4 regions of the Polaromonas sp. UC242_47 genome follow, and region 1 is predicted to be linked to each of the others. Evidence: predicted binding sites of a transcription regulator. Region 1 holds the regulator's gene; each other region holds the start of a gene.
The links. Region 1 encodes sigma-54, which starts transcription at its own class of promoters, with help from an activator protein. Its sites were predicted from a motif close to TGGCANGNAANCTGCTTT; they were not measured.
Positions count from the first base shown of each region.

Region 2: a site for sigma-54 is predicted at 3,699-3,716, ahead of ACHMXK_RS11930 (PEP-CTERM sorting domain-containing protein). Genes of this name have one in related genera too.
Region 3: a site for sigma-54 is predicted at 2,780-2,797, ahead of hydA (dihydropyrimidinase). Genes of this name have one in related genera too.
Region 4: a site for sigma-54 is predicted at 5,686-5,703, ahead of ACHMXK_RS00725 (pilin). Genes of this name have one in related genera too.

Region 1 covers NZ_JBIOAO010000003.1:284,149-291,974, forward strand. The annotation lists gene ACHMXK_RS23020 (hypothetical protein) at 1-202, opposite strand, end outside; gene argS (arginine--tRNA ligase) at 346-2,019, shown strand; gene ACHMXK_RS23030 (SPOR domain-containing protein) at 2,034-2,717, shown strand; gene ACHMXK_RS23035 (thiol:disulfide interchange protein DsbA/DsbL) at 2,769-3,422, shown strand; partial or broken gene lptA (lipopolysaccharide transport periplasmic protein LptA) at 3,658-4,291, shown strand; gene lptB (LPS export ABC transporter ATP-binding protein) at 4,302-5,069, shown strand; gene ACHMXK_RS23050 (RNA polymerase factor sigma-54) at 5,281-6,816, shown strand; gene ACHMXK_RS23055 (class I SAM-dependent RNA methyltransferase) at 6,949-7,826, shown strand, end outside.
Region 2 covers NZ_JBIOAO010000001.1:2,439,798-2,447,623, reverse strand. The annotation lists gene ACHMXK_RS11945 (HPr-rel-A system PqqD family peptide chaperone) at 1-261, shown strand, start outside; gene ACHMXK_RS11940 (HprK-related kinase A) at 236-1,165, shown strand; gene ACHMXK_RS11935 (nucleotidyltransferase family protein) at 1,162-2,280, shown strand; gene ACHMXK_RS11930 (PEP-CTERM sorting domain-containing protein) at 2,904-3,596, opposite strand; gene ACHMXK_RS11925 (DNA-binding protein) at 4,031-5,104, opposite strand; gene ACHMXK_RS11920 (Hsp20/alpha crystallin family protein) at 5,396-5,842, shown strand; gene ACHMXK_RS11915 (Hsp20/alpha crystallin family protein) at 5,861-6,259, shown strand; gene ACHMXK_RS11910 (hypothetical protein) at 6,511-6,801, shown strand; partial or broken gene ACHMXK_RS11905 (DEAD/DEAH box helicase) at 7,083-7,826, shown strand, end outside.
Region 3 covers NZ_JBIOAO010000001.1:297,399-305,224, reverse strand. The annotation lists gene ACHMXK_RS01490 (TRAP transporter substrate-binding protein) at 1-393, opposite strand, end outside; gene ACHMXK_RS01485 (aspartate/glutamate racemase family protein) at 478-1,224, opposite strand; gene hydA (dihydropyrimidinase) at 1,221-2,654, opposite strand; gene ACHMXK_RS01475 (aspartate/glutamate racemase family protein) at 2,954-3,679, shown strand; gene ACHMXK_RS01470 (GntR family transcriptional regulator) at 3,808-4,518, shown strand; gene ACHMXK_RS01465 (Crp/Fnr family transcriptional regulator) at 4,558-5,202, opposite strand; gene ACHMXK_RS01460 (ABC-type transport auxiliary lipoprotein family protein) at 5,181-5,876, opposite strand; gene ACHMXK_RS01455 (MlaD family protein) at 5,873-6,829, opposite strand; gene ACHMXK_RS01450 (ABC transporter ATP-binding protein) at 6,848-7,651, opposite strand; gene ACHMXK_RS01445 (MlaE family ABC transporter permease) at 7,648-7,826, opposite strand, start outside.
Region 4 covers NZ_JBIOAO010000001.1:135,108-142,933, reverse strand. The annotation lists gene ACHMXK_RS00745 (M48 family metalloprotease) at 1-1,013, opposite strand, end outside; gene moaC (cyclic pyranopterin monophosphate synthase MoaC) at 1,232-1,720, shown strand; gene ACHMXK_RS00735 (PglL family O-oligosaccharyltransferase) at 1,737-3,044, opposite strand; gene ACHMXK_RS00730 (Wzy polymerase domain-containing protein) at 3,349-4,950, opposite strand; gene ACHMXK_RS00725 (pilin) at 5,161-5,646, opposite strand; gene ACHMXK_RS00720 (GspE/PulE family protein) at 5,809-7,826, opposite strand, start outside.

The DNA of each region.
Region 1 (7,826 bases):
CCGATTTTTCACAGGCGGCGCTGGGGGCTGCACCCGCGTCAGCCATGCATTTTTTCTCAAAGCTGGCTTTGGCCGCACCCGCCAGCTTTTTCTCGGCGGACTTGGCGGCGCAATCGGTGTCGGCGCCCGCTGCATGGGCCACGGCCGACAGGCCCATCGACATGGCAAAGGTCACAGCGATCAGGGACAACAGTTTTTTCATGGGTGGCTCCAATGGTTGGAAGGGTTGGGAATCAGGATTGAGTTCCGGTTGGAATTCCAACACATAACGCTGCGCCGGGCAAATTCGATGACCGGGTAGGTCCCAAGCCCGGACGGCGCGCGGCTTAACCGTAAAATCGGCCCATGCTCTCGATTAAACAAGACCTGCTCGCGGCCCTGGCTGCGGGGCTGGAAGAACTTTCCCCTGGCGCAGGCGACAAGGCCGCCTTTGAATCCCCCAAAGTGGCGGCCCATGGCGATTTCGCCTGCACGGTCGCCATGCAGCTGGCCAAGCCGCTCAAGCTCAATCCCCGCCAGTTGGCGGAGAACCTGCGTACCATCCTGCTGAAAGCCCCGGCTTTTGAGCGCTGGGTGGACGCCATCGAGATCGCCGGCCCCGGCTTTATCAATATCCGCCTGAAACCCGCGGCCAAGCAGGAAACCGTGCGTGAGGTGTTGCAGGCCGGACCCGGCTACGGCACCCAGGCCGCCAAGGGCCAGCGCATGATTGTCGAGTTTGTGTCGGCCAACCCGACCGGGCCGCTGCATGTGGGCCATGGCCGCCAAGCCGCGCTGGGCGACGCCATCTGCAACCTGTTTGTGACCCAGGGCGCCGAGGTTTATCGCGAGTTTTATTACAACGACGCCGGTGTGCAGATCCAGACGCTGGCTGCCAGCACCCAGGCGCGCGCCAAGGGCATCAAGCCCGGTGACGCCGGCTGGCCCGAGTCGGCCTACAACGGCGACTACATCGCCGATATCGCGGCCGACTTCCTGGCCAAAAAGACCGTCAAGTCCGACGACCGCGAATACACCGCCTCGGGCGACGTGGAAGACACCGACTCGATCCGCCAGTTCGCCGTGGCCTACCTGCGCCACGAGCAGGACCTGGACCTCAAGGCCTTCTCGGTCCAGTTCAACAACTATTACTTGGAGTCCAGCCTGTACAGCTCGGGCCGGGTCGAGTCCACGGTGGCCAAACTCAAAACCGCCGGCAAGACCTACGAGTTGGACGGCGCTTTGTGGCTCAAGTCCACCGACTACGGTGACGACAAAGACCGCGTGATGAAAAAGAGCGACGGCAGCTACACCTATTTTGTGCCCGACGTGGCTTACCACCTGGCCAAATGGGAGCGTGGTTACACCAAGGCCATCAACATCCAGGGCATGGACCACCACGGCACGATTGCCCGGGTGCGCGCCGGCCTGCAGGCGGTGGGTGAAGGCATTCCTCAAGGTTATCCCGACTACGTCTTGCACACCATGGTGCGGGTCGTGCGCAACGGCGAAGAGGTCAAGATCTCCAAACGCGCCGGCAGTTATGTGACCTTGCGCGACCTGATCGAGTGGACCAGCAAGGACGCCGTGCGTTTCTTCCTGCTCAGCCGCAAGCCCGACACCGAATACATCTTCGACATCGATCTGGCACTGGCCAAAAACAACGAAAATCCGGTGTATTACGTGCAATATGCCCATGCCCGCATCTGTTCGGTGTTGAGCGCCTGGGGCGGCGACGAGACCGAGCTCAAGGCGGTGGACCTGTCTGCCCTTAGCAGCCCGCAGGCCCAGGCCTTGATGCTGCTGATTGCCAAATACCCCGACATGCTGAGCAACGCCGCCAGCGGGTTTGCGCCGCACGACGTGGCGTTTTACCTGCGCGAACTGGCCGCTTGTTACCACAGCTATTACGATGCCGAGCGCATCCTGGTCGATGACGCGGTGGTCAAACTCGCGCGCCTGGCCCTGGTCGCCGCGACCGCGCAGGTGTTGCACAATGGCCTCGCCGTGCTGGGTGTTGATGCCCCGCGCAAAATGTAAGGAATGATGAGACCATGGCGCCTACCCCCTCCCACCGGCCCGGCCGGCCAGGCATGAACACACAACGCGGCGGCACCTTTCTGGGCCTGATCATCGGCGCCTTGATCGGCCTGGCCGCGGCACTGGCCGTGGCCGTCTACATCACCAAGGTGCCCGTGCCTTTCATGAACAAAGGCCAGTCGCGCAGCCCCGACCACGACGCGGCCGAGGCCAAAAAGAACCAGAACTGGAATCCGAACGCACCGCTGTACGGCAAAAACCCGGCCAAACCGGCGTCCGCGCCGGCAGCTGCTGCCACGTCCGGCGGGCCGGTGACCGATGTCACGCCGCAGGCGCCTGTGGCCGCGCAGAAACCCGTGGCCGACCCGACCGTCAAGCCCGTGAAGCCGCCGTCGGCCGACCCCATCGGCGACCTGGCCAAAGCCAAACTGGCGGCGCCGGCTGCTGCCTCCGGCCCGGACCCGTTCAACTATTTTGTGCAGGTCGGGGCTTTCCGCACGCCTGAAGACGCCGAACAGCAGCGCGCCAAAATTTCGCTGATGGGCCTGGAGGCCAAGGTGACCGAGCGCGAACAGTCGGGCCGCACCGTGTTTCGCGTGCGCCTCGGGCCTTTTGATAAAAAAGAGGATGCCGACAAAGCCAAGGAGCGCCTGGATGGCAGCGGCATAGAAACTGCTCTGGTTCGGGTTCAACGCTGAACTTTCTGACGCCAGGGTGTCCAACCTGGTGCACTAATGGAGAAATGATTGATGCAAAGACGTGAATTTTCGATATCCGCCGCTTCCGTGGCTGCCGCCGCATCCCTGGGCGCCTTGACGGCGCCGGCCCAGGCCCAGGGCAAACCGCCCCAGGCGGGCAACGACTACCTGGTGCTCGACAAACGCGCCTCGGTCAATGCGCCGGCCGGCAAGGTCGAGGTGGTGGAGTTTTTCTGGTACAGCTGCCCGCATTGCAATGCCTTTGAGCCGGCGTTTGAGGCCTGGGTCAAAAAAGCGCCCAAAGACGTGGTGGTGCGGCGTGTGCCCGTGTCCTTCCGCGCCGACTTTGAGCCGCAGCAGCGCCTTTACTACGTGCTCGAAGCCATGAACAAGGTCGAGGAACTCCACAAAAAGGTGTTTTTCGCGATTCATAACGAACGCCAGATGCTGAACACGCCCGAGCTGGTCGCCGCCTGGGCCGATAAGCAAGGCATCAACAAGGCCAAGTTTGTGGAAATGTACAACTCGTTTGACATCGCCGCCAAGGCCCGCAAAGCCACGCAGTTGCAAGACGACTACAAGGTGGACGGCGTGCCGGCCCTGGGCGTGGCCGGGCGTTTCTATACCTCGGGCGAACTGGCAAAAACCATGGATCGCGCGCTCTTGGTGACGGATTACCTGATCACCCAGGCCCGCAAGGGCTAAAAGCCCCCACGCTTGCCACTGCGTGTGCTGCGCTGCCCCCCGAGGGGGCTCATTTTCCTAGGGGCGGCCCGTCGGAAAATGGCGCAACCTCCACGTGGCCGGCTTGGTGCCGCCGCCGGGTATTTCGCCTCTCGACCCGCCCTGATCCGGCGGGTTTTTCTGCGCCTTGCCAATTCCGGGGAGTGCCATGGCTACAATGAAGCAACACCACCAAAGCAGCAAGATTCGTGCCTTTATGAACTACCCCGCCTGTGTACTGATGCTGGCCGCCACCCTGGCGGTCTTTCCGGTTGCGGCTGAAAAGGCCGATCGCGACCAGCCCATGAACGCCGAGGCCGACGCCTTGCGTTATGACGACCTCAAACAAACCAGTGTGTTCACCGGCAATGTCGTGATCACCAAGGGCACCATCATCATCCGGGGTGCGCAGGTCGATGTGATCCAGGACGCCGAGGGTTACCAGAACGCCATCGTGATCGCCGCGCCCGGCAAGCTGGCGTTTTACCGCAAGAAGCGCGACCTGGTCGACGAATATATTGAAGGTGAAGGCGAACGTATCGAATACGACAGCCGCGCCGACACCGTCAAGTTCATCCGCCAGGCCGTGTTGCGCCGCTATATAGGCGCGACCCTGGCCGACGAAAACCCACGGCAACCTGATTATTTACGACAACCCGACCGACGTGTTCACCGTCGACAGCGGCGAGAAAGCCCGCACGGCCAGCAACCCCTCGGGCCGGATTCGCGCCCTGCTGGCGCCGCGCAACCAGACGCCCGCGGCGGGTGCCGCCGGCACCCCGGCAACGGCGCCCCCCGGGTCAGCGCCAACGCTGCGGCCCAGTACCACGCTGGGCAATGACAAAAAATAACACCGCCTCCATGACCGAGTCTCCGGAAAACGCGCCCATCAGCCGCCTGGTGGCCACCGGCCTGCAAAAGGCCTACGGCAGCCGCAAGGTGGTCAGGGATGTCTCGCTGGCGGTGCAAAAAGGCGAGGTTGTGGGTCTGCTGGGCCCCAACGGCGCCGGCAAAACAACGTCGTTTTACATGATCGTCGGGCTGGTGCGCGCCGATGCGGGCGAGATCACCATCGACGGCCAGTCCATCGAACACATGCCCATCCACAAGCGTTCGCGCCTGGGCCTGAGTTATCTGCCGCAGGAAGCCTCGATTTTCCGCAAACTCACGGTCGAGCAGAATGTGCGCGCCGTGCTGGAACTGCAGGCCGACGAAGCCGGCAAGCCGTTGAGCGCCAAGGCCATCAACGAACGCCTGGACGCCTTGCTGCAGGACTTGCGCGTGGACCACCTGCGTGATTCACCGGCGCCGGCCCTGTCGGGCGGCGAGCGACGCCGTGTCGAGATTGCCCGGGCGCTGGCCACGCAGCCGCGTTTTATTCTGCTGGACGAACCGTTTGCCGGTATCGACCCGATTGCCGTGATCGAGATCCAGCGCATCATCGGTTTCCTGAAGTCGCGCGGCATCGGCGTTTTGATTACCGACCACAACGTGCGCGAAACCCTGGGCATTTGCGACCATGCCTGCATCATCAGCGACGGCCATGTGCTGGCCACGGGCACCCCTTCTGAAATTGTGAACAATGCCGATGTGCGCCGGGTTTACCTGGGCGAACATTTCAAGATGTGATCACTTTGGCTCCCCCCCGTTGTCGCTCACTGCGTGTAGCGCCCTCCCCCCTGCAGGGGGCGGCGCCTGCGGCCCGGCAAAGCCGGCTGCGCAGCCCCCTGCTGGCAAGAAAATCACGGGCACACGCCGGCCGCCGCGCCGGGCCGCCCCAAGCAAGGCCAGCCCCCTCGGGGGGCAGTGAACCACACGCAGTGGGGAGCGTGGGGGCACCATGAAACAGGGTCTGTCATTACGCGTTTCGCAGCATCTGGCGCTGACGCCCCAGTTGCAGCAGTCGATTCGCCTGTTGCAACTCTCCACCCTGGAGCTGAGCCAGGAAGTCGAGCAGATGCTCGACGAAAACCCGTTTCTTGAAGTTTCCGAAGAGGCCGCGCCGCGCGAGGATTTTGGCCTGGTCCAGGCCGACACGCCGGTCAGCCAGGAAACCCGTGAATTTGAATCCGCTACGGATTCCATAGCTGTCAGTGCAGACGGGGTGGGGGCTACAGGTCAAAATGATGCTGAACCCAGCAGCGAGGCCAAACTCGAGGAAAGTTGGGAGGGCGACGGCAGTGTCGACATCGCGCCCGACGACAACGAGTGGGGCGGCGACGCCGCGCCGCGCAAAAACAACCATGACGACAGCGAAGTCGATGCCGCCGATCTGGCGCGCAGCCATGAGTCGCTGCAAGACCATTTGCATCGCCAGGCCTTGTCCCTGCGCCTGTCGGACGAAGGCCGGGCGGCGCTGCATTTCCTGATCGAGTCGCTGAACGACGACGGTTACCTCGAAGACAGCCTGGCCGCTCTGGCCGCCGGCTTGGCCGGGGATGACCTGGAACAACTCGACGCACTGGTGCACGAGTTCACCGTGGCCCTGAAGCTGCTGCAACACATGGAGCCGGCCGGCGTGGGCGCGCGCAACCTGGCCGAATGCCTGGGCCTGCAGTTGCTGGACCACAAAAACTGCGACGAAACCCGCGCCGCCATCGCCATGTGCCAGCAACCCATGGAGTTGCTGGCCCGACGCGACGTCAAACGTCTGTCGCAGCTGTGCGGTTTTCCCGACACCGTGATCAAGGCCGCGATGGCGCTGATCGCCCGGCTGGACCCCAAGCCGGGCCGGCGTTTTGTCAATGTCGAGCGCAACCTGATCGTGCCCGATGTGATCGTGGTCAAGTCCGGCCGCGGCTTCAAGGTCTCGCTCAACAGCGACGTGATGCCGCGCCTGCGCGTGCACGACATTTATGCCAATGCGCTCAAGCAGAACCGGGGCCAGAACGGCCAGGCCCTGCAGCAGCGCCTGCAGGAAGCGCGCTGGTTCATCAAAAACATCCAGCAACGGTTTGACACCATCCTGCGGGTCAGCAGCGCGATTGTCGAGCGGCAGAAAAACTTCTTCACCCACGGCGAACTCGCCATGCGCCCGCTGGTGCTGCGCGAAATCGCCGACGAGCTGGGCCTGCACGAGTCCACCATCTCGCGTGTGACCACGGCCAAATACATGAACACGCCGTTTGGCACCTTCGAGCTCAAGTATTTCTTCGGCTCGGCGCTGGGCACCGAAACCGGCGGCAATGCCTCCAGCACGGCGGTGCGGGCGCTGATCAAGCAGTTTGTCTCGTCCGAGAGCCTGACCAAACCACTGAGCGACAACCAGATTTCCGAAATGCTCAAGGAGCAGGGTATCGAGTGCGCACGCCGCACCGTGGCCAAGTACCGCGAGGCTTTGCGCATCGCCCCGGCGAACCTGCGAAAATCGCTGTAAAGAGGATTTTGTACCTCCGGTGCCCGGGCGCGGGGTCCGGCATCCTCCAGCACCTCCTGCCTGCCGGTGTCCTGCGCCCTTGGCCCTGTTTCCCGATCACCCCATTCCCCGGAGCCCCTAGAGGCACCCCATATGAACCAACTTCAATTATTTTTACCTTGCGCCGCGGGTGTCGAGGAACTGCTGTCCGCCGAGGTCAAACGTATCACCGGCACCCAGGGCAAGGCCTGGCGCGCCGGTGTGCAGGTGGCCGGCTCCTGGCGCGACGCGATGCAGCTCAACCTGCACAGCCGTCTGAGCCAGCGCGTGCTGATCGAGCTGCAGCACAACCAGTACCGCAGCGAACAAGACCTCTACAACGCGGCGGCCGCCGTGGCCTGGGAAATCTGGTTCACGCCCAAACAGACCTTCAAGATCGAGATCACAGCGCAACACAGCCCGCTGACCAGCCTGAACTTTGCCGCGCTCAAGATCAAGGACGCGATCGCCGACCGCTTCCGTGATAAATACGATGTGCGCCCCGATGTCGACACCCGCTGGCCCGATGTGCGTGTGTACGTGCACCTGACGGTGGATACCGTGACCCTCTACATCGACACCTCGGGCGAGCCGCTGTTCAAGCGCGGCTGGCGCGAAGACAAGGGCGACGCCCCGTTGAAGGAAACCCTGGCCGCCGCTATGCTGGCCGCCAGCGGCTGGAGCGGCGAAGAAGGGCTGTGCAAACAAGGCGTGCCGCTCTATGACCCTTGCTGCGGCTCCGGCACCATCGTGATTGAAGCGGCGCAGATCGCCCGCAACATCGCGGCCGGCATGGGCCGGCGTTTTGCGTTTGAAAAATTTGTGCCTTTCCAGCCCCATGTCTGGGAAGGCTTGTTGGACCAGGCCGAAGCCGCCATCACCGAACCAACCGCGCCCATCTTTGGCAGCGATGTGTCTTTCCGCATGGTCGATTTTGCCGAGCGCAACGCCGAACGGGCCGGTGTGGCCAGCGCCATACAACTGCGCGGCGG
Region 2 (7,826 bases), on a different contig from region 1:
TCATTTGAAAAACTTGATTTTTGGGAATGGGACGATGAAGATGTTGCCGTTGTATACGGAGCCTTGTCGGGTGACACGCACTTGATTCAACGGCCGGGGCTTGAATTACTTCAATTGCTCACAGAGGCACCTCGTACGTCAGAAATGCTGGCAGAAGAACTTATCGGCCTGTTCGCGGATGAGAGTCCGTCGAACATTGTGAAGTTCATTGAGGTCACGTTGCAACACTTGCAAAATGTCGGCCTCGTTGAAAATATCTAAATTTTCCACGGTTGATTTGGCCCGTTTGCTGCGCCGCGGCGAATTATTATTGAGGTTAGGGCCATTCGTCGCTCGGTTGAAGTCCGATGTTCCGTTACTTGCTTGTGATATCTCCCTGATCTACGCGGATTTCGACGTTTGTCCAATTGACGCGTTTGCCGATTTTCATGTTGAGATTGCTCGTGAAACCGGCCTGAGGCGGTGGTTCAAACCACAAATTCGTTTTTTCTTTGACGGCCGTCCTTCTTTCATTCCCTTGCCTGTTGCCCATGCCATTGCCATGTTGGAGTGGGGGCTCAACTGGTGTGTTGCCGCGCACTGTCATCAGTACCTGATCATCCACGCGGCGGTAATTGAAAAGGACGGAAAATCGGTCATGCTGCCAGCCCCGCCCGGGTCCGGGAAAAGCACACTTTGTACGGGCCTGGTAATGCGTGGCTGGCGTTTGCTTTCGGATGAGTTGGCGCTTTATGACATAGCGAGCGACTTGATCTACGGCATGTCTCGACCGATCAATTTGAAAAACCAGTCAATTGATGTCATCAAGCAGTTTGCACCTGCCGCCGTCATGACTGCGTCGATGCCAGATACAACCAAGGGCACGGTGGCACTAGTGCGTCCACCGTTGACCAGTGTATTGCGTGCCGGCGAACCCGTTCTGCCTACATGGATTGTTTTACCTAAGTACTCCCCTGGTAGCGCATCTGAGTTGGCCCGCCATAGCCGGGCACGCACCTTCATGCTGATTGCTGAACAGTCTTTCAACTACGATATCCAAGGGCAACGCGGATTTGAGGCGATTGGCAGACTGGTAGACCAAAGTCAATGCTATCAATTCACCTATAGCCAGCTTGATGATGCCGAGCGCATATTTGATGCCTTGCTTGAGGGGCGGATAGGATGAACCGTCAACGTGATTTGATTGTCACTGCACTACTGACGCCGCAGTCCTTGCGTCACTTGTCTGCGCTGGAATGGGATCTGTTGATTCGTCAGGGGCGAAGTTCCAATTTGCTGGCCCGCCTGGCGCATGAATTGACTCAGAACAACTTGATCAGCACGGTTCCTCTTTCTCCCCGTCACCACTTGATCTCGGCGCTGCAAATGGCCAGAAGACAAGAAATTGCCTTGCGCTGGGAGGTGGCGTGCATTGCTCGGGCTTTGATGAATGCCGAAGTCAAGGTTGTCCTTCTCAAGGGTGCTGCGTATGTCATGGCTGGGTTGCCTGCAGCGCACGGTCGGACTTTCGCGGACGTAGACATCATCGTACCCAAAAGCGGACTAGGTCGTACTGAAAGCGAGTTGATGATTCATGGCTGGCAAGGTTCACACCACGATGCTTATGACCAGCGTTACTACCGTCGATGGATGCACGAAATACCCCCTATGCGTCACGTCCGGCGGGGAACAACTATCGATGTGCACCACACCATCCTGCCAGAAACAGCACGGGTCAAAGTCAACACGACGGCATTGCTGGAGGCCGTGGTTGCGTTGCCGGGCCATTCGAATTTGTACGTCTTGCAGCCTGTGGATATGCTTCTTCATAGTGCAACTCACCTTTTTCATGAGGGTGATTTTGAGAAAGCATTACGCGATTTGTTCGATCTGGACAGCCTGCTTCGACATTTAGGAGCCGAGCCTGCCTTTTGGGGGCAACTTGTACCGCGCGCAGTTAAGCTTGGGTTGACACGACCTCTTTATTACGCCTTAAGGTACACCACCTTGATGCTCGATACCCCTGTGCCCCAGCATGTGCTCGAAGCAGCCAAAATTGGAGCACCATCGGTTTGGCTGGCTGGGCTGACGGAAAGATGTTATTTGCAAGCCTTACGACCCGTACATACCAGTACCAGTTCATTGGGCGCGTGGGCGGCACGTTTTGTACTGTATATCCGCTCGCACTGGATCCGAATGCCTTTTTATTTGCTGGCATACCATTTGGGTCGGAAGGCATTTATTCGGCCCAAATTCCACGACGAAGAAAAAGCGAAAGCGGCTACTGATTTGAAGGCCTGACATCACATTTTGGCCCATTCAGAATGCGATTTGCGTGCCGGGACGCAGCCAATCCCAGACTCGCCAAAACGGGGAGGAGGGCAGGGAGCCATGTGATCGGTGCGGTAAAGAGGCCGAGCGTGGCGAAGTCGGCTTTCTGAGTATTCGCACCAATTCCACCAGGGATTCGCATAGCAAAACCACCAGGCAATCGCATCTCAAATCCACCACCGATTCGCATTCCAAATCCGCCACTGCTGCTAATCAGTGTTGATTGCTGGAATTTCGAAGTATTCCTTGAAGTCTTGCTGGTAATGTCTATCCAGAATCGGGAGCGCATAGAAGGTAGGCAATCTCCGATCCCGAGTCACTTGGTGCTGAGGTCTGCCAATTCCGCGAGGAGATGTGCGAATGGGACGTACCTATAGTTGCTCAGATCCATGCGTTGTTTCTTGAATATGGGCAAGCTAAACACTCGTTGAACATAGAGTTGGAATACTCTGTCAGCCATCCTCACGCAGTTGCTTTACTTTGCTCTCTGTGGTCAGTTCGCGAGAAGACTTGCCTCGCCGGCAGTGCGCCCGTGCTGGGCGCACAAAACAAACCCCGCCGATGCGGGGTCTGGGGTAACGGGGTTAAATGGCTTAAGCAGCGGCTGTTACTTTCAGCGTCCTGCGCCTGGACAACGCAAGTCCTGCTAGGCCAACACCGAGAAGGGTGAGCGTCGCGGGTTCCGGCACGGCAGCGACATCGGCAGTGAGCGAATGCAACAACACCTGCGCGGTAGAAGGATCACCCAAGGGAAAGGCAATGAAGTTCAGGTACCGAAGGCCGCCCGTTGAAATGGCGAAGTCGCCGCTGGCGTCGTTGATGCTGGCGAGGAGCGTACCCAAACCGGTGATTGTGCTGCTGGCATAGATCCTAAGCAGTTCGATGTTGGTCGCCCGATCAGAGTTGATCTTGATGAGGCTATACCCGTCAGCGTAGAGGTCAGAAAGGTCGAGCTGAATAAGCTCCGGCGGCGCGCCATCGAGATTCACCGAGGGGTCGCCGTTGCCGGTACTGCACGAACCAGCGGCATTGCAGATGCCTAGGCCTTGATTATTCGTACCGCCGTTCACGCCGTTCAGTTGCAGGCCGCGCGTAACCGTGGTTCCCGAGTAGCTGCCAGAATAGGCCGTGATTGTCGTCGTCCCGACCGTGTAGGACTCACTCGAACCCAGCAGCCCTGTTGGCGTCCAAAATTCAAACGTAATGGGGGCCGCGATGGCCTGCGGCGCAGTCACAGCAAAGCTCAGCGCGGCCAAGGCAGCCAGAATAACTCTCTTGGTTTTCATCTCGTCTCCCCCTCAGTTAGCCCAGCCGGAGCCGGGGTTCGTAGTTGGTAATTGATACTTTTGAAGCACATGGGTACAAGCTGTAACCGGCTTCGACACGATTAAGCAATAACCGGGCCAGAATGCCTAAGGCCATGATTTTGTTGACTTTATTATTGGTTCTTATCAAGGCGGTCGTTCGAGTTGTAAAATTTTCCGACGGCACAGCTTCAATCTCAGGATCAATTCACAGAAAACTGTTTTTGAGTGTCTGTAAAGGAGGGTCGGCAGGGATTCATGTAAAACACCGCAGAAACAGGCCTAAGTCCCCGCCGCTACTGGATTTTTTACAATCTTTTGGTACCTGAGCGCAATCAATATTTGCTAAAACGCCTATATTTACTGTTCAGTAAATATTGCAAATATGCTTACGTCCCTGGTGCCGTTGGTTTTTTTTACGCCCCCTTAACTGATCGACCGCCCCCTTCAGCCGGGCTTTTCACGGCCAAATCTGGACCAGGCGCCGTCGCGCTGAATCGCTCCAGCATGCTGGCTACTACCTGCTCCTGCGCCGCGACGGATGACCTGGCCGTCGCCAGCGCCAGTTCCAGTTGCTGCTTCGCGGTGAGCAGTTCATCGACCTTGGCCTGCAACTGCTCATTCGATGTGCCGATCTGCTTGACGGCCGCCTCCTGCTCTACCAGGCGCCGGCCCAATTCTTCCGCGCGCCGCTGCGCAAACCCCAGTTCATCTTTAAGTGGCCGCAGGCCCCGCACCTCTTCCTGGACTTGGTGCAGATCGCCCTGGGCGCGCGACAAATCACCCAGCAAACGCGCGTTGTCCTGAAGGCTGTGGACGGCTTCCTGCTGCTTGGTGGCCAAAGTCTCGTTCACGGTGCGTAACTCGGCCTGCAAGTACTGCACCTGCTGCTCTTGCTTGCGCTGATCCTGGTCGCGCTGATCCTTGGTGGACTGACGGAAATGCTCAAGCGCTTGCCGGGCATGCTGGTGCTTTTCTTCCAGCGACTGGCGATGGCGTTCCTCGGCCGCGAGGCGCTCCTGCAGGCCGGCCACCTGCTGGGCGAGCTGCGTGCATTCAAGGGTTTGGCTGCGCAGCGCCTCGCTGGTTTTGCCATGGCCAGCCTTTTCCTCGACCAGGGCACGCTGGGTTTGCTCCAGCTGCTGGCGCGTGGACTGTGCCTCGGTTTTCAGGGCCGCGGCGGTTTGCTGGTGATGCGTGAGTTGCTCGGCGTGCCTGGCCTGCGCCGCCGTGACCCGTTCCTCGGCTTCCTCGTTGACGCGGGTGGCCAGGCGGCCCACCAGGTCCTGGATGGCCTCGCTGACGGCCACGCGGGAGCCGGTGGTCCCACCTTCCTCTTCCTCGATCTCCTTCAGGTAGCGGTGGATCGTGGTTTTGGAGCCGCTGCCCAGCTCTTCGCGCACCGCATCGATGGACGGATTGCGCCCGGTGGCCAGCAATTTATCGCGGGCGCGCAGCACTTCAGACTTATAGATTCCGGCTCTGGCCATTGCTCACCTCATCATTTCGTACCATAGTATGTACTATGATAATACATACTATTTAAGAGGTCAATAAATGGAAGTTTTTGATAAAATTAACATTGGGTAATGGTGGATTATCCAATGTGACGCCGGTTTGGGGCTGATGAAGTCGTGGCGTTGGTGTGGGGTGGGCGTAATCACTCATTCGGCGCCATTGGATGCGCATGACGCGCCCCGACGGGCTCTCACCACCCCCTTGAAATTCCTTTCATGGGACTTATTTTTGTGGTCACCAACCTAACCAATAGGAGGTTCGCTATGTTCAGAAGTCCATACGGTCGTTTCGATACCAGCCTCTTCGACGAGTTCAGGCGCCTCGAGAGCGAGATGGACCAGTTCTTCGGCAGCGGGTCGTTGCCCACCGGCATCCGCACGATGCGACGCGGCACGTTCCCGCCGATCAACGTGGGCGCCACACCCGAGCGGGTGGACGTCTATCTCTTCGCCGCGGGCCTCGATCCGAAGAGCCTGGATATCTCCATCCAGCAGAACCTGCTCGCCGTGTCCGGGGAGCTCAAGGTGCCCGTCGACGAGGCCGCCGACTACTACCGGCGGGAGCGGTTCGACGGAGAGTTCCGGCGCGTGGTCACGCTACCCGATGACGTGGACCCGGATCGGGTCGAAGCGAAGTACCGCGACGGCGTGCTTCAGATCACGGTCCAGCGTCGCGAGACGGTGCGGCCGCGGCAGATCACAGTGAATTGACAATCGATGGAGGTGATCATGACAGCAAGGCAAGAAGTCGCGAAGCGCGAGCCCACAGAAGTCCAGACGAAGGCGCGCGAGCAGGAGCTTGTGCTCGCCCCGGCGGTCGATGTTTTCGAGAATAGCCACGGGATCACCGTGCAGGCCGAGATGCCGGGCGTCTCGAAGGACCGGCTCAACGTCCAGGCCGACCGGAACAGCCTGCTCATCGAAGGCGATGTGGTGATCGACATGCCGGCGGGGATGGAAGCCCTGTACACATGCGTGCAGGCCACCAAGTACCGGCGAAGCTTCGTCTTGAGCGGCGAGCTGGAAACCGACCAGATCGAAGCGAGCCTCAAGGACGGCGTGCTCACGGTGCGCATTCCAAAAACGGCCGAATTTCGGCCGCGTAAGGTCGAGGTGCGCACGGCCTGACGTCCGCGTCCGGCCGGTCGTGCCCGCGGCCGGCCGGACCGCTGATCGGGTGCCCGTCGGGCTTCACTTCGGCCGCGGTTGCGCTAGACCCACGGCTCGCGAGCCGGAACGCTTGGGCCCACGGTGGACGAAATGAGCCGTCTATCGCGAAACGGCTGCTGAACGATCTTGTCACGCTTGGTGCGGGCGTCACACCAGCGTTGGTCCGGTGCCAGTGGGTCGCAATGATGTGAGACAAATGGAGTCATACCATGAGCAAGAAGGACGAATACTTTGCGAAGATGGATTCGCAAATCAAGAAGTGGGATGCTGAGGTCGACAGGCTGAGAGCCAAGAGCGAGCAAATGGGCGCTGAGGCGCGCGCGAAATTCGCGGAGCAGCTCAAGACCATGCGCGCCACCCGCGATGCTGCATTCAAGAAACTGGAGGAACTGCACGGCTCCAGCGAATCGGCGTGGCGACATTTGGAGGCTGGTGTGGACACGGCATGGGCGTCGATGAAGAGCGCCTTGGAAAAGGCTTCCGCCAAATTCAAGAAGTAGCCAGCCGTAGGGTGGTCCTTCCTCAGCAGGTCGCTTAGCTTAGTTAAGGGATGCGCTGAACAATGGGCTACGCGCTGACGTTTGATTCCCGATTCGGTGACTTCACCCGCAATGCGAAGCCCCCCCCCCGCGATGCGAGAGAAGACGAGCAGATTGACGGTTCTGATCCCGAAGTACGACCCTGACGACATCGGGACCCGGCCTGCGGGCCGCCGTTGGAACGCGGCTCTCCTCCCTTACGTAGCGCTGGCGCCTCAAGACCCACTGCCCGCGGACGCTGCATGTTCCCCAAGATCCTGACCCAGATTTTCGGCAGCCGGAACGACCGCCTGCTGAAAGGCTACCGGCGGACGGTCGACAAGATCAACGCGCTGGAGCCGCAGTTCGAAGCGCTGGACGACGCCGCGCTGCGCGCCAAGACCGACGAATTCCGCCAGCGTCTGGCGCAGGGCTACACGCTCGGCGACCTGCTGCCCGAGGCCTTCGCGGTCGTGCGCGAGGCCGGCAAGCGCACGCTGAAGATGCGCCACTTCGACGTCCAGCTGATCGGCGGCATCGCGCTGCACGAAGGCAAGATCGCCGAGATGCGCACCGGCGAAGGCAAGACGCTGATGGCGACGCTGCCGGTGTACCTGAACGCGCTCGAAGGCAAGGGCGTCCACCTCATCACGGTCAACGACTACCTGGCGCGGCGCGATGCCGAATGGATGGGCCGGCTGTATGGCTTTCTGGGCCTCACCGTCGGGGTCAACGTGCCGGGCATGGACCGCGAAGAGAAGCAGGCCGCGTTCGCCGCCGACGTCACCTACGGCACGAACAACGAGTTCGGCTTCGACTACCTACGCGACAACATGGTGTACGAGGTGTGCGACCGCGTCGCGCGCGGCCTGCACTACGCGATCGTCGACGAGGTCGATTCGATCCTGATCGACGAGGCGCGCACACCGCTCATCATCAGCGGCCAGGCCGAGGACCACACCGAACTCTATGTGCGCATCAACGTGGTGGTGCCCAAGCTCAAGAAG
Region 3 (7,826 bases), on a different contig from region 1:
CTGGAAGTAGGCCTTGCCCACCTTGCGACTGGTGACGTAATCGGGGCTGGCGCCCACCAGGTCGAGACCCAGCAGCGTCGGCTCGTCGCGCGAGTTCTGCGAGACACGCAATGACACAAAGTCGAACAACCCGGTCTTCATCACGCGCAACTGCTCGGTGTCCTTGATGCCCAGCGTGTCGATCGGTTTGTAGTCCACGTCGATCGGCAGCCCGGTGCGCGCCGCGAAGTTCTCGAAGAAGGGCTGCTCCTTGTTCTTCTGGATCAGGCCGGTGGCCAGCGGCTGGCCGATGGCCTTGAACTTGAGTCTGTCCTGGGCATAAGCGGGCAAGGCCAGGGTCGCGGCAAGGCCGGCCACGACGGCAAAAGTCTTGAAGCAGGAAGGGTATGACATGACAAACTCCAGTCGGTTGAAAAGTGCAGGTGGATGGAAAGGGTGGCGGGAATAAGTTCGTGGCGTTGACGGGACGAATCAGGTTTAAGCGCTGCGGTCCAGCAGCCGCGCGATGGCGGGCGGCAAACCGCGATTCGGCTTGATCGGAGGCGGTGCAAAACTGCCGCGCAGCGCCGTACCGGGCTGCAGCGCGACCAGGGTCTCGGCGTGGCGCACGGCGCTGGAGACGCCGTCCACCACGGGCACCGGCAACTGGCCCCGAAGCGAACGTGCCAGTCCGGCCAGCGGTGCGCCGGCCAGCACAATGACGTCGGCACCGTCTTCGTCGACCGCACGTTCGGCCAGCGCCTTCAAGGCCTGGGCATGCTCGTCCTGCACCTGGCCAATGCTGGCCAGCGGCCGGTCCAGCGCGCGTATGCTGGCCAGGCGCGAACCCAGACCATAAGACTCGACCACCTCGCGGTACCAGGCCTGGATACGTTGCGAAATCGCGATGATGGAAATGCGGTTTCCCAACAGGCAGGCACTGGCCAGCGCCGCCTCGGTCAGCCCGGTCACCGGCAGCGGCAAGGCTTCGCGCAGGCCGGTGAGCCCGGGGTCGCCAAAGGCCGCCACCACCACCGCGTCAAACCGCTGATGGTGTTCCGCGGCCAACTGGGCTGCGGCGTAAGCGCCTATCAAGGCCTCGAAACGTGTTTCGATATAGGCCACGCCAAAGGGTGCGGTCAACACCTCGATCTCCGTGCCGGCCGACGCGCTGCGTTGCGCTTCGCTGCGGATCAACTCGGACACGCTGTCCGAGATATTCGGGTTGATGAGCAAAAGTTTCATGCGGACCTTTCGGATCGACGCGGCAGCAGCGAGGGCGCGCCACAGGCCAGGAACAGGCCACGACCCGCGCGGCCGTGGAATTCACGACCGTCCCACACCACCTCGCCGCGCGACAAGGTGAGGCCGGGCCAGGCCTTCAAGCGCATGCCTTCGTAAGGTGTGTGGTCCACCGCGTGGTGCAGCTGTGTGTTGTGCAGGACAAACTCGCGTTCGTCCCAGATCACCAGGTCGGCATCGGCCCCGATGGAAATGCTGCCCTTGCGCGGATGCAGGCCGTAGGCCTTGGCCGGGTTGGTCGCGGTCAGCTCCACAAATTTTTCGAGCGTGATACGCCCGCCCAGCACCCCTTCCGAATACAGCAGCGCCATACGTGTCTCGATACCAGCCAGGCCGTTCGGAATGTGGCGAAAAGAAGCTTCTTCGCCACCGGGCTTCTTGCCTTCGCTGCCGTCGTAGTTGAACGGTGCGTGGTCGGAAGAAAACAAGGTGAACAAGCCGTCACTCAGGCCGTTCCAGATCACCTCCTGGTTGGCCTTGTCGCGCGGCGGCGGGCTGCAGACACAACGCGCGCCGTGGTAGCTGTCATCCAGCCCCAAATCCTCGGCCGTCAGGAACAGGTATTGCGGACAGGTTTCGGCAAACACCTGCAGCCCCAGACCGCGCGCCTGGCGTATCTGCTCCACCGCTTCACGGCCGGAGACATGCACGATCAGGATGGGCACATCCACCAGTTGCGACAAGGCGATGACGCGATGGGTCGCTTCCCGCTCCACCAGCATGGGCCGGGCATGGGCATGAAAACGCGGCGCGGTGCGGCCGGCGGCTTCCAGCCGTTTGGTCAACCACTCGATGCAATCGGCATTTTCCGCATGCACCATGGCCATGGCGCCGTGCTGGCGCGCCACGTCCAGCACGTCGAGAATCTGGCCGTCATCCAGCTTCAAGTCGTCGTAGGTCATGTAAATCTTGAACGAGGTGTAACCCTCGGCGATCAGCGCCGGCAGTTCCACGTTCAGGACTTCCGGCGTCGGGTCACTGACGATCAGGTGAAAGGCGTAGTCGACATGTGCGCGGCCCTGGGCTCGCTGGTGGTAGTCGGCCAGCGCGGCGCGCAGCGACTGGCCTTTTTCTTGTGCGGCGAAGGGGATCACGGTGGTCGTGCCGCCACAAGCCGCCGCACGGGTGCCGGTGTCAAAGTCATCGGCCATACGCAGGGGCGGCGGCATGGGCTGGTCCAGGTGGCAATGCGCGTCCACGCCGCCGGGCGTGACCACGCGGCCGGCCGCGTCGATTTCCTTTGCACCGCGGCCCAGCGCCGTCCCCAGTTGAACAATGCGCCCGTCGCTCACACCGATGTCGGCGTTGTAGCTGTCGCTGGCGGTGGCCACGCGCGCATTCCGGATGACAAGATCAAACGCTGCCGGGCTCATACAGCGACCTCTTGCGCACCATCTTGGCGAATCAGTGTCATCTTTAGTGCAAACATTGTTGTCAACAATTCATTTGCGTTTTGTTTTTGGTGCGTCGTCATAGTCATATCAAGAATAGGATGCTCTTTGCAAATTCCGGGCCCGCTTGTTTCGCCAGCCTCCGGTGTGATGCTTAATATCAGCCGACAACAAAATGTCAACAATAGTGTTTACACTTATGCAGACAAAATTTCAGAAGTCCGCGCCCCCTGGGGCGTCCATGCCTTATTCTTGTGAGCCACGTTCATCAGGAGCCCGCCATGATCCAGCCCGTCCGCCTGGGTGTGTTGACACCTTCTTCCAATACCGCCCTGGAGCCGCTGACCAGTGCCATCGTTGCCGGCTTGCCTGGCGTGAGTGCGCACTTCTCGCGCTTCAAGGTGACGGAGATTTCCCTGCAGGCCCAGGCCCTGGGGCAGTTTGACGACAGCAAAATCCTGGCGGCCGCCGAATTGCTGGCCGATGCCAAGGTCGACGTGATTGGCTGGAGCGGGACCTCCTCCGGCTGGCTGGGCTTCGAGGCCGACCAGCGCCTGTGTGAACGTATTCGTGAGCGCACCGGCATCCCGGCCACCACCGCCGTGCTGGCGCTCAACGAGTTGCTGGCGCTGCGCGGCATCACCCGGCTGGCCCTGGTCACGCCCTACACGGCGGACGTGCAACAACGCATCGTCGACAACTACCGCACCCTGGGCATAGACATCGTGGCCGAACGCCACCTGGGCATTTGCGTCAACCATGACTTTGCGCTGGTCACGCCGGACACCTTGCGCACCCTGATGGGCGAGGTCGCCATCGCGCGTCCGCAGGCCATCACCACGTTTTGCACCAACCTGCACGCGGCGGGGCTGAGCGACGCCGTGGAAGCCGACCTGGGCATCCCGCTGCTGGACACCGTAAGCACCACGGTCTGGGGCATGTTGCGCGCCGCCGGGGTGGACCCGGCGGGCGTGCGCGGCTGGGGCCAGTTGTACGGCTGGCGCTGAATCACACCATGCTGAGCAAGCCCCTTGGTAAGATGACGCTGCCCCGCGTGGCCAGGGACACGCGTGCCGAACCGCTGGCAGTTGTGCCGGCTTGTGTCGACCCATCGCCCCACCTTCACCCGTCCACCATGACCCGCACTGCGCGAAAAACGCCCCCCGAGGTTCGCCTTGAGCGTGAAACGGCGAACGACGACATCTACGAACGCATTTACGGCGCCATCGTCGAACACCGGCTGCACCCGGGCACCAAGCTGGGCGAGGACCGCCTGGCCACTATCTTCGGCGTGAGCCGGGCACGGGTGCGCGAAGTGCTGGCACGCCTGGCGCATGAACAAATCGTCGACCTGTACCCGCAGCGTGGCGCCTTTGTCGCCAAACCTTCGCCCGAACAAGCCATCGATGTGTTCGAGGCGCGCCGCCTGATCGAGCCCGCGCTGCTGCGCCGCCTGATCCACACCTTGACCTCCGAAAAAGTGGCGCGCCTGCGCCAGCACCAGGAGCTTGAACTGGACGCCAGGCGGCGCGACGACAAACGTGCGGTGGTGCGCCTGTCCGGCGAGTTTCACCAGTTGCTGGGGGTGCTGGCCGGCAACGCGGCCCTGGCGCGCAGCATCCGCGAGTTGTCGACACTGACCTGCCTGATCATCATCCTGTACGACGCGCCCACCGCCGCCAGCTGCCGCGCGGACGAACACGGCAACATCATCGATGCGATTGCGAAACGCGACAGCGCACGCGCCGAACAACTGATCCTGGAACACCTGAACCACATCGAAAGCAGCCTCAAACTCGACAGCTCGACCGAAGAGGTGGATCTGGAAGCCGTGTTCGCGTCCTGAGGCCGGGCGTGCCGCGCGACAAAAACAGCGCGCTGCGCTTCAGGGCTGTTGCAGCAACCTCACCAGCTGGTTGCTGGTGTTGCGCAGGCGCTGGGCCAGCAGCTGCGTGATCTTGACCACCAGCTTGGCGCCCACACCGGGGTGGCGGCGTATCAGTTGCCCGATCGCGGCGCGGCCCAACACCGCGGCCTCCACGGTATCAATCGCCGTGCAACTGGCGTAACGCACATCACTGTCGAACATGGACATCTCGCCCAGGGAGGTGCCTTCGATGACCACCCCCAGCCGCGAACTGTGGTCCTGCGTCACGGGATCATGCGCACGCGGCGGTGTGGCCTTGCTCACATCGACGGTGCCACTGAGCAGCAGCAGCATCCAGTCGCTTTTGTCGCCCTCGCGGATCAAGACCTGGCCGGGCTGGGCCCGGATCAACAACATGGCTTCACCCAGGGTGTCGAGTTCTTCCGGCGTGAAGTCTTCCAGCAGGGGCGCATGCTGCAACACGCCCGGACCGCGCCCGGACATGTGCTGGCAGCAGCCCAGCAGTTCCAGCCCGGCCTGGCGCAGCTCTTCTTCCAGCTGCGTGGCCGCGGCGCGCGCGGCCTGGTCACGAGCGTCCTCCCGCGGCGTATTCCCACCCTGGGACGGCGTGGCGCCAGGGTTCAGGGAACCTGCTGCAGCCATGTGGCTATCTCCTCAATCGCGGCGTCGCTCGCGGCGGTCAACGCCCGCACGCCACCGGCCGCGTCGCTGCTGGGCGCCGGGCGCTGCACCGTGATGTTGCGCTGGGCCAGCAGTTTTTCCCCACCGGCGCTGTACTCCACCAACGTGGCGCGCAGCCGGACCAGGCCGACGCTGCTGCCAGGCGTGTCGAACAGCTGGCTGAATTCTTCCAGCTCCAGTTGCAGCATCCGGGGCAACACGTCCTGGCTGGTACGGCGATTCAGGGCCGGCCCCTCGCCGGCGGTGAGCACGGCGCGGTTGCGGCTGAGTGCCTCGCGCAGGCGCTGGCGCAGCAGTTGCGCCGGCGGCATGCTCCAGCGTGCCTGCGAATAAGGCCGCAGTTGCTGCGCATCGGTATAGGCCAGCCGGTACAAGACCGCCTGGTTGTCCAGTGCCCCGCCTGGCGTTCCCACGTCGGCCAGCGCCAGCGGCGGCAGTGGGGCCTGCCGCGTCGTGGGCGGCGTGATCAAGGGGCCGGGGCCAAAGTCGTACATGGCGGCGCGCACCGGCTTGTCGGGCAAGGCCGAACAGGCGCCCAGCAGCAGCGCAGCCAACAACATCAAGCCAAATCGACCTCCAGCCCTTATGGGACGAGCGCAAGCAGCTACGCTATTCATAGCAGATGTGAGACTCATGGTTTTCCTCCGGGAGCGGTGAAGCCGGCCTCGCCCGGGCCGGGCGTGGGCGGGCCATTGCCAAAAATCAGCGACTGCGGGTTGTCGTCCACCGCGTTGACGGTGCGCCTGAGCTGGCGCATGGCGCGGGCGGTTTCCTCCGCCACCTCGCCCAGGCGCGGCAAGGTCGCCGCGCTAAAGGTTTCCACCGTGGCGGCCAGCGCCGCACCGCCTTCGCTGACCTTGTCGAGGGGGCCACCCTTGGCGTTGAGGCGATCCGCCGTGGCGGTCACCGCGGTGGCGGTTTGGGACACATCGTTGGCGGCGGTTTTCAGCGACTTCATGGTGCTGCTGGCTTCCTGGCTGAGCTGGGGCAAGGACGCCACCACCGGCTCCAGCTTCAGGGCCAGCTTGTTGAGGCTGTCGGCGGCCTGGCCAAACTGCTGGACCGTGGCCATCAAGGCCTGCTGGTTGTTGTCGGCCAACAGCTTGTTGAGCTGGGTGCCGGCCGCTTGGACCTGACCCAGGATCACCTCGGCCTTGTCCAGCATCTGGTCCAGCTGGCCGGGACTCAGGGGGATCCGCGGCGGGTCGTCGTCGTTGGGTACCAGCGGCGCCGCGGTCGCAGGGCCATCGTCTTCGAGCTGGATAAAACCCAGCCCGGTAACCCCTTGCGAGCTGACGCTGGCCACCGTGGTTTTGGTCAGCGGCGTGCCTTCATCGACCGAGATACGCACCAGCACATTGCCCTTGATCTTGTGGTCAAAACCAATGAACTCGACCTTGCCGACCGGCACGCCGCGAAAACGCACCTGTGCCTGCGGCTGCAGGCCGGAAAGGGTTTCGCGGGTGGACATTTCAAACAGGTGGCGCGTGCCGCTGTCGCGGGTCAGCCAGACGGCCAGCACCGCCAGCAGGGCAGCCACCGCCAGCACAAAAGCGCCGGCGGCCATGGCATGGGCTTTGTTTTCCATTTCGGGACTCCTGAAAATCTAGACCGTAAAAGGATATTCACGCAGCAGCTCCATCGCCCGCTGGCCGCGTTCACCCAGGAAAAAATGGCGAATAAAAGGATGCGGAAAAGCAATCACGTCTTTGGGTGGGCCGCTGACAATGACTTTCTGCTCGGCCAACACGGCAATGCGTGTGCTCAACTCAAACAAGGTGTCCAGGTCGTGGGTGACCATCACCACCGTGAGCGCCATGTCGCGGTGCAGCGAGCGCAGCAAGGCGCAAAAACTGTCGGAGCTGTCCGGGTCCAGCCCGGCGGTCGGCTCGTCCAGCAGCAGCAGCGGCGGGTCCATGATCAGGGCGCGCGCCAGCGACACCCGTTTGACCATGCCGCCGGATAAATCGCTGGGCATCTTGCCGGCATGTTCGGGCGCCAGCCCAACCATCTGCAGCTTGACCATGGCGGCTTCATAAATCAGCGCGCTGGGCAAGGTCTTGAGTTCACGCAAGGGAAAGGCAATGTTCTCCAGCACCGTGAAGGCCGAGAACAAGGCCCCCTGCTGGAACAACATGCCGACCCGGCTGGCCGCACCCTTTTTGCCGAGTTCGGCCGCCGGTTTGCCCAGCACCATGATCTCGCCCTGCGCCGGATGTTCCAGCCCCAGGATTTGGCGCAGCAACACGGTTTTGCCGGTGCCCGAACCGCCGACCAGCGACAAAAATTCGCCGGCCTGGATGCGCAAGTCCAGGTCCTTGTGAATGACGGCTTGTTTGTCGCCATTGGTGAACACCGTGGAGAGCCCGCGGATGTCGACGATGGCCTCATCAAGAGGCTGGTGGCTCATATACCGATACCTTTGAACAATACAGCGAACAAGGCATCGACCAGAATCACCACCGTGATCGAGGTGACCACCGAGGCCGTGGTGCCCTGGCCCAGGCTTTCGGTGTTGGGTTTGACACGCAGGCCGAAATGGCAGCCTATCAACGCAATCAGCACGCCAAAAACCACCGACTTGG
Region 4 (7,826 bases), on a different contig from region 1:
TTGCGCATCTGGCTGGCCGCCATGGCGCCGCCATACAAGGCACCGACTTCGCCCGGGCCCGGTGCCGCGCCAGCGGCCAGGGACACACGCTGCGCTTGCATCAGTTGGGTGCGCAAACCATCGACGCTGCTGTCGCCCAGCACGCGCGCACGCGCGGCCATCATGGCGTGCACCACGCGGGCGGCGGCCGCCTGCGCTGCCGTCGGCGCCGTGGCCGCAGGGACATTGCCCGCTTCCAGCTGCAAGCGGCCCTTGGCATCGCCGATCCGCTCGGTGGTCAAGGGGTGGCTGCGCAGATAGGGGTAGGAGCCGTTGTCATTGAGGCGCGAGGCCTGCTGCAGCTTGTCGAACATGCTGGCGAAACCCTGCTTGTCAAAACCCGCATCGGCCATCACGCCAAAACCGACCCGGTCGGCTTCGCGCTCCATGTCGCGTGAGAAGTTGAGCTGGTTTTGCACGGCCATGGCCTGGCCCCCGGCAATCGTGGCCATGGCTGCATCGGGATTTTTGCTGGCGGCCAGGGCGCCCAGAATCATGGCCGCAATCAGCCAGGGCATTTGCTGGCTTTGTTTGCTCATCAGCCGGGAAATGTGGCGTTGCGTCACGTGGCTCAACTCATGCGCCAGCACCGAAGCCAGCTCGTCCCGGGTTTCCACGGCGCTGATCAGCCCCAAATGCACCCCCAGATACCCGCCCGGCAAGGCGAAAGCATTGATGGTGCGGTTGCGAAGCAGCATGATGTCCCAGGCAAAACGCTCTTCCAGCTCGGGCCCCAGTTCCCCACGCGCCCGCGCCGCCACCATCAAGGGCCGCCAGATGCTCAGCAGGTAGTCGCCCAGCACCGGGTCGTCCAGGTAATCCGGGTCGCGGTAAATGCTGCTGACAATCCGGTCGCCCAGGCGCCGCTCTGCGCTGACCGCCAACTCCGAGGTGTCCCCCAGCGCCGGCAAGGCGCCGCTGGGGCGTACCGGCGTCTGGGCTTGCGACAGGTTGGCAGACGCTACAAAAACCATAGCTGCCAGCGCAATACTGCCAAGGGGAAAATGCCTTATTGGCTTGATAAATTTAGGAAAAATCAATGGAAGTAAAAACCATGGTGTTGAAATCCAGCGAAATCGCCCAGCGTCGACTGCGGCCCGACTGCCCGCCAAGGGCTTTTCCAGGGGGATATTGACGTTGCGAACATGCTCTTATGATGAGGGATTCTTGTAAAGGTTTCGTAACCCGCTCTATGACCACCACCTCACCACTGACACATTTTGACGGACAAGGACAGGCGCACATGGTGGATGTCGCCGCCAAATCCGCCACCCACCGCGTGGCCGTGGCCCAAGGCCGTATTGTGATGAATCCTGCCACACTGGCCATCATCCTGGCAGGCAGTGCGAAAAAAGGCGATGTGTTAGGCATTGCCCGCATCGCCGGCATCATGGCCGCCAAAAAAACCAGCGATTTGATTCCCCTGTGCCATCCGCTGGCGCTGACCCATGTGGCGCTGGACTTGACGCCCGATACCACCCACACCTGCATCACCTGCCTGGCCACCGTTGAAACCGTGGGGCCAACCGGCGTGGAGATGGAAGCCCTAACCGCCGTGCAAGTCGCCTTGCTGACGATTTACGACATGTGCAAAGCGGTGGACCGGGGCATGACCATGACCGACGTGAAACTGCTGGAAAAACACGGTGGCAAGTCGGGCAGTTTTATAGCCACGCCGTAACGCACTGCTTGCAGCATCAATCCTCAGGACCGTCCATCAAACCCTTGGCCTCACGCCATTTGGCGTGGGCTTGCGGAAAGGCGGCGCGGTAACGGGCCAGGTGCAGCAACGCCTCATCATCACGGCCCAGCATGACGGCGCTTTCAATCACTTTTTCGATCACGCGTGGTTCGGGTGAATAGTGCAGCAACGCCTTCGCGGTGGCGAAGGTCCACTGCGCGTTCGCCTGCGTGAGCGGCGTCAGGCTCAACTCGGCAAAAGACACCTGATTGGCAAACAACCAAGAGTTGCGAATTTTCGCCAAGGTGTCTTCGCGGTAGGCCGCAGCGCGTGCTTGGGGCGCAAGGTATATCTGGCTGATGCGGTGATAGTCCCAGGCCGCATAGCCCGCCATCACTATCAAAAAAATAGCTACTAGCGCCCGGTATATATGGGCTAGAGCCCAATTTTTCTTAAGCTTTTGGTCACCCACCGAGTGATTGCCACGCCAGAGCATCAGCACACACAAGCCCACCGCCATCTGGAAGGGCCCGTACCACAGCGGGTATTCCAGCAGGCTGTGCAGCCCGATCAGCGCCAGCACCGCCCACGCCAGTTGGCGTGTGGCGTCAGTCTCGCACCAGGGCTGCAGCCTGAAAATCCACCACAACACCCCGCCGCAAAAAAACAAAGCCGCCGGGACACCCAGTTCTACAGCCAGATGCAAAGGCAGATTGTGCGCATTGTCCAGCAGGTCACAAAACCGCGGCCCGTCGTACAAGGTGGTGTAGTGGGCGTAGTCCAGCTCGCCCCAGCCCCAGCCGAACCAGGGCTTTTGCGCGATCAGTTGCAACACGTTGGACCAGAGTGTGAGACGGCTGGCGCACACGGCATCCCCGGTGCGCATACGAGCCCAAGCGCCGTGTATCAGCGGGTCCATCCCGGTCAGCGACGGCAACAGCACCAAAGCAGTCACGTAGGTCAGCCCAAATGCCATCAGCACACAATGTACTCGTGGCTTGTGCAGCCCACCCCAAATTCCAAGAAGCAGCACCAGCAATCCCGTTTGGAGCAAGCCCGTACGCGAAGAAGATGCAGCATTGCCAAATGCCAAAATGCAGGCTGTCAACATGACCAGCCACCGACTTGATGCCTGGACATTTAGCTTGCTCACTAAGAAGCGCTCCTGCTCCACCCACCATAGCAGCGCAGCCAGCGCAACATTGGTCAACGTCGCAAACTGGTTGCGCTGGCGCAGATTGGCGAAGGCCTCACCAACGGATGTCTGGTTGATCCAAGGGGCCAGCGCTTGCGCAGCACCAAAGTATTGCAACAAGCCAATCATGCTGCTGACTACGCCGGCCAGCACCCATGCTGTGGGGTAGGTCCATTGCCGGGTGAGAGTGGAGCGCGCGCTCGGGTTAGAAAGTGGGCCGCCCAGCAGAGGCTGCAGCAACATAAAGCCAGCTGTCGCCATCAGTGCAAGCAGCCACGGCAACACAGCAGGCGATGGACCCGGCGCAAACGGATTTAGACAAGGCAACGTTATGACAAAAACGATAAGTGCGTCACGCCTAATGACTGCGGCAACTGCTGGCTTCATTGTCTTATTGGAATCTGATCTCCACTTAACCCATTAGTTTGGGTTTCTAGCGCGCCCCGTCAACGTTAGCCGGCCAAGGAACTGCCGCAATAGCCGGTTCCTTGAGTGCTTTTTGGGCCCAAGTAATCCTGGTTCCTTCGCAAAACTGCACAGGGAATGCTTTGCAGAGGTTTTTGAGCCACAACTGCGCTTCCACGCCTTGACCGTTAAGTGCGAGAGCCAGTGCTAACTTGTGGGCGTTATATGGGCTCGGGTAGGTCTTGGTGACATCTCGCATCCAGACCAGTTCTTGGTCACTCATATTCGGCCTAGCCTCGGTACGGCCAAATATGATCATCTCTCGTAGCTGCGTCAACACCCAAAGCTCAGGTGCAGATCCCGGGTTATTTGTATGAATCCGCGCTTTCTCGAAGCGCAAATCCGCGAAACTGGACTCCACACGAATGTAATCCCTTACCGTCACGGCCAGCATCGCTCCGGAACCCAACAACACGACCATACAAACCCAATGCGCCGAAATAAACGCAGGGCGAAACTTGAGACGGACATTCAACACCCCCGCGACCAGCCCAGCTGGCAGCAAGAAGTAAGCGTAGTGCAGGGGATACTCCAGCATGGCATGGACACCCAGTACGAGCAAAAAAAGCAGCAATATGGCGTCAGACACCCCTTTGACAGCCCGGGTCGCTGCAGCTAACCACCATGTCATGGCAACAACGACAAACACGCCGAGCGGTATACCATTCCACAAAATAAGGTCCAAAAACAGGTTGTGCGCCTCAAAGAAGATGACACCGAGAAACGGGTGACTTGCAGCTACTTGCAAATGAGCAAACCCTGTTTGCCCCCAGCCATAACCAAACCATGGTTTTTCCCATGCAGCGTCGGCAAGCAAGCGCCAAATCACAGGACGCGCTTGTTCCGAAAACCGGCCCGACAAATCGTAGGCCCCCGTTAATTGCAGCAGATCTGAAAGCCACGACAAACCCAAAACGCATACGACAAAAAAAGTGCCCAAGCCAACGGCTGTGACCATGATGCGCTTTTGAGAGCGCGTCCAGCCCCAACAGAACATGGCCAGGATGAAAATTGACACGTTCAGCCAACCCGTTCGCGACTGCGTCAAAGCGATGCCTAGCAAGAAAAAGCCCGCCAATAAAATACTACTCCACGCAGACAGTTGCTTGCGCACAAAGCCCCACGAACAGCCAAGCAGCCCAAGAACAAGCAATGTGGCCAACTGATTGGGTTGCCCGAGATTGCCATAAGGACGTCCTAGCGCCTTGTTGACCCAAAACTCCAGACTGTCAAACAGCAGCCATTGGTGTATTTGAATGCCAACGGACACCATCCCAGCCAAGCCCAATGCCAAAAACAAAAAATCCGCGCATTGCCCTGGGCTAGCCCGTTCCCAGTAAGCCCCCAATAACAGCGCCGTGCACAGCCCTAGCAAATAGGTGGCATTGATCCAAGCCACGCCAAAAAACGGAATCTGCCCAAAACCGTACTGAATAAGGGGAACACATGCCATGCCAGCCACAACAACAGCGGCCCAGTGCCACCGCACAGAGCTACGAGCAAAAAACATGAGCGCGATGCTGACCATTAGCAAGACAATCGCCAGCCAGGCATCGCTGTGGAAGGTCATCCAGGGCGGGTAATGGTTGGGCAGCAGCCAAGCAAGGGCCAAAAATAATGATGCCCCGCTCAACCAGAAGGCACTGATTGGGGATTTTTCTATTGCCACACAACCCCTTGGTCGATTGAAACTTTAAAGACTTCGAACATGAAAAAAGCGGCTTTAAGCCGCTTTTTTAGATCAAAAGGCAGAAGTCGTACTAAACGATCTCAGCCAAATTTACTTACAAGAACCTGGCAAATATTTTGGAGGCATTGGGTTTGTCCCCGCAGGGCCACATTTCCAAGAGGCAATCGAAGTGCCTCCAGCGGTTGTGCCAACAAGCGTGCCGCTTGCGCTGTAGGGTACGAGAGAAACTGCATTGGCCGTGGCAGATGTAGCTCCGCCCAACGCTGTCTCACTGCCAATAACCGTGATGACGCCGTTGCCATCCACCGAGCCGGAGGCAACATATTTGGTCAGTGTAAAGCTGCAAGCACTAGGCAGTGACGAAGAAATATCGACTTGCTGGGCTGTTTGAACCGCTTCAGTAATAGCGGTGCGGCAGGAAGACGCCGCCAAAATCACTTCAGACACCTTGGCACGCACAGTGTAATCTTGGTACGCAGGCAAAGCCACTGCAGCCAAAATACCAATAATCGCCACGACGATCATCAATTCGATCAGGGTGAAACCCTTTTGGACCATTTGCATAGAACGCTTCATGAAAAACTCCTTGATTGAGGGAATACTGACGCGGCAGTATGAGCAGGCTTCATGCCAGCCCGTTCAGGCGCTGAAATGTGTAAGTTAGTTCTCAATTTTTGTCACCGCCGCCATAAAAACTTACTTTTTTGACACACAACATCGGGTTGACTAACATTTTTGTCACTTGATGCAGACCGACCGGACCATTTTCAGATCCGTCAGCCCCATCAGCACCTTCTCCATGCCGTCCATCTTGAGCGTACGCATGCCGCTGTTAACCGCCGACGAGAACAGCTCGGCAACCCGCGCCCGCGCCTGAATCAGTTTTTTCGCCGCATCGTCGGCAACCATCAACTCGTGCAGGCCGATGCGGCCCTTGTAGCCCGTCTGGTGGCACTTATCGCAGCCGACCGCGCGGTACAGGGTGAGTTGGCCGTCTTTGCCGTAGCGCTCCATCCAGTCGTCCAACAGCATCTGCGACTCGCCACCGACATCTGCCTTCCAGGCATCGGTGTGGCGTAACTCCTCGGCATATTCCTTGATGAAGTCCTTGATCTCCTGCGAACTCGGTTGGTAGGCTTGTTTGCAGTCGCACAGTTTTTTCGCCAGGCGTTGGGCCAGGATGCCGAGCAAGGCGTCGGCGAAGTTGAACGGGTCCATGCCCATGTCCAGCAGGCGGGTGATGGATTCCGGGGCGGAATTGGTGTGCAAGGTCGAAAACACCAGGTGGCCGGTCAATGAGGCCTCCACACCCATGGACACGGTTTCCTTGTCGCGCGACTCGCCGACCATGATGATGTCCGGATCGGCGCGCAGAAAAGCTCGCATGACCAGCGCAAAATCGATGCCGGCCTTTTTGTTGATCTGGACCTGGCGCAGGCCTTTTTGCGTGATTTCGACCGGGTCTTCGGCGGTCCAGATTTTGGTGTCCGGTGTGTTGAGAAACTTCAGAATGGAATGCAGCGTGGTCGTTTTGCCGGAACCCGTGGGGCCGCAGACATAAAACAGGCCATAAGGTTTGGAGACGGTTTTCTCGAGCCGCTCTTTGTTATGTGCCGTCAGCCCCAACCTTTCGAGTGGAATCGGTTCACCCGCCGCCAGAATACGCATGACAACATCTTCGACCCCGCCCGAGGAAGGAATGGTGGCAACACGTAATTCGATATCGAGCGGCCCATATTTTTTGAACTTGATCTTGCCGTCCTGAGGCTTGCGCTTTTCGGAAATGTCCAGATCACACATGATCTTGAGCCGCGTGACCATGGCTTGGCGAAACTGGGCCGGGACTTCGATGTAGGGCTGCAAGGTGCCGTCGATACGAAAGCGGATGCCGGTTTTGGCCTTGCCTGGCATGGGCTCGATATGGATGTCGGATGCCTTCAGCTTGTAGGCGTCAACAATCACCTTGTTGACGAACTTGACCAGTTCGTTGTCGGCCGCCGCGGACTCCAGGGCGGAGTCGTCGTAGGCATCGTTGTCCAGCGGCGAATCCATGTCGGCCAGCAACTGGTCGATGGACCCCCCTTCGTTGCCTGCGCCAAACAGCTGACCCAAGGTTTCGTCAAATTCGGTCTGTGTAGTGACGCAGTAAGAGAACTTGCCGAGTTTCGGAAACACCTGCGGAACCACCCGAGCGCCGCGCACAGCCTCGGGATCAACACACATGATGGTCAACCCGTCCGGTGTTTCTTCCAGGGGCATCCAGCCTTGTTGCTCGATAAAGTGCCGCTTGAGCAGGCCATGCAACATCTCGGAGCGTATGCGCCCGGCGCTAAACGCCTCGTACGGCACCCCAAAAAATTTGGCCAGTGAGGCGCCTAGCTGCGCCGGACGGATGCGGTAGCGGGTCAGCAGCAGATGTTCGACCGACTGGCCTTCTTCACGCGCTTTGTGAAGACACTGCAGCAACTCGTCCGGCGACAACACACCTTCGGCCAGCAAGCCGTCGTATTTGGTGGCTTTGCGCCGCAGACCGTCTTCCTGCCGCTGCATACGCTGACGAAGCGCAATCCCCAGCGTCTTGCACAGTTGCTGCGCCCCCTCTTCTTCCAGCTTGGCAAAGGGCTGGTCACTGCGGTTATTAATCACCTGCAAAACACCGTACAAGGTGTTCCCATCCATCACCGGCGCGACCAACATTTGTTTGGTGCGGTAGCCGGAGCGTTTGTCGACTTCCTGCAAAAAACTCAGCTTGGGAT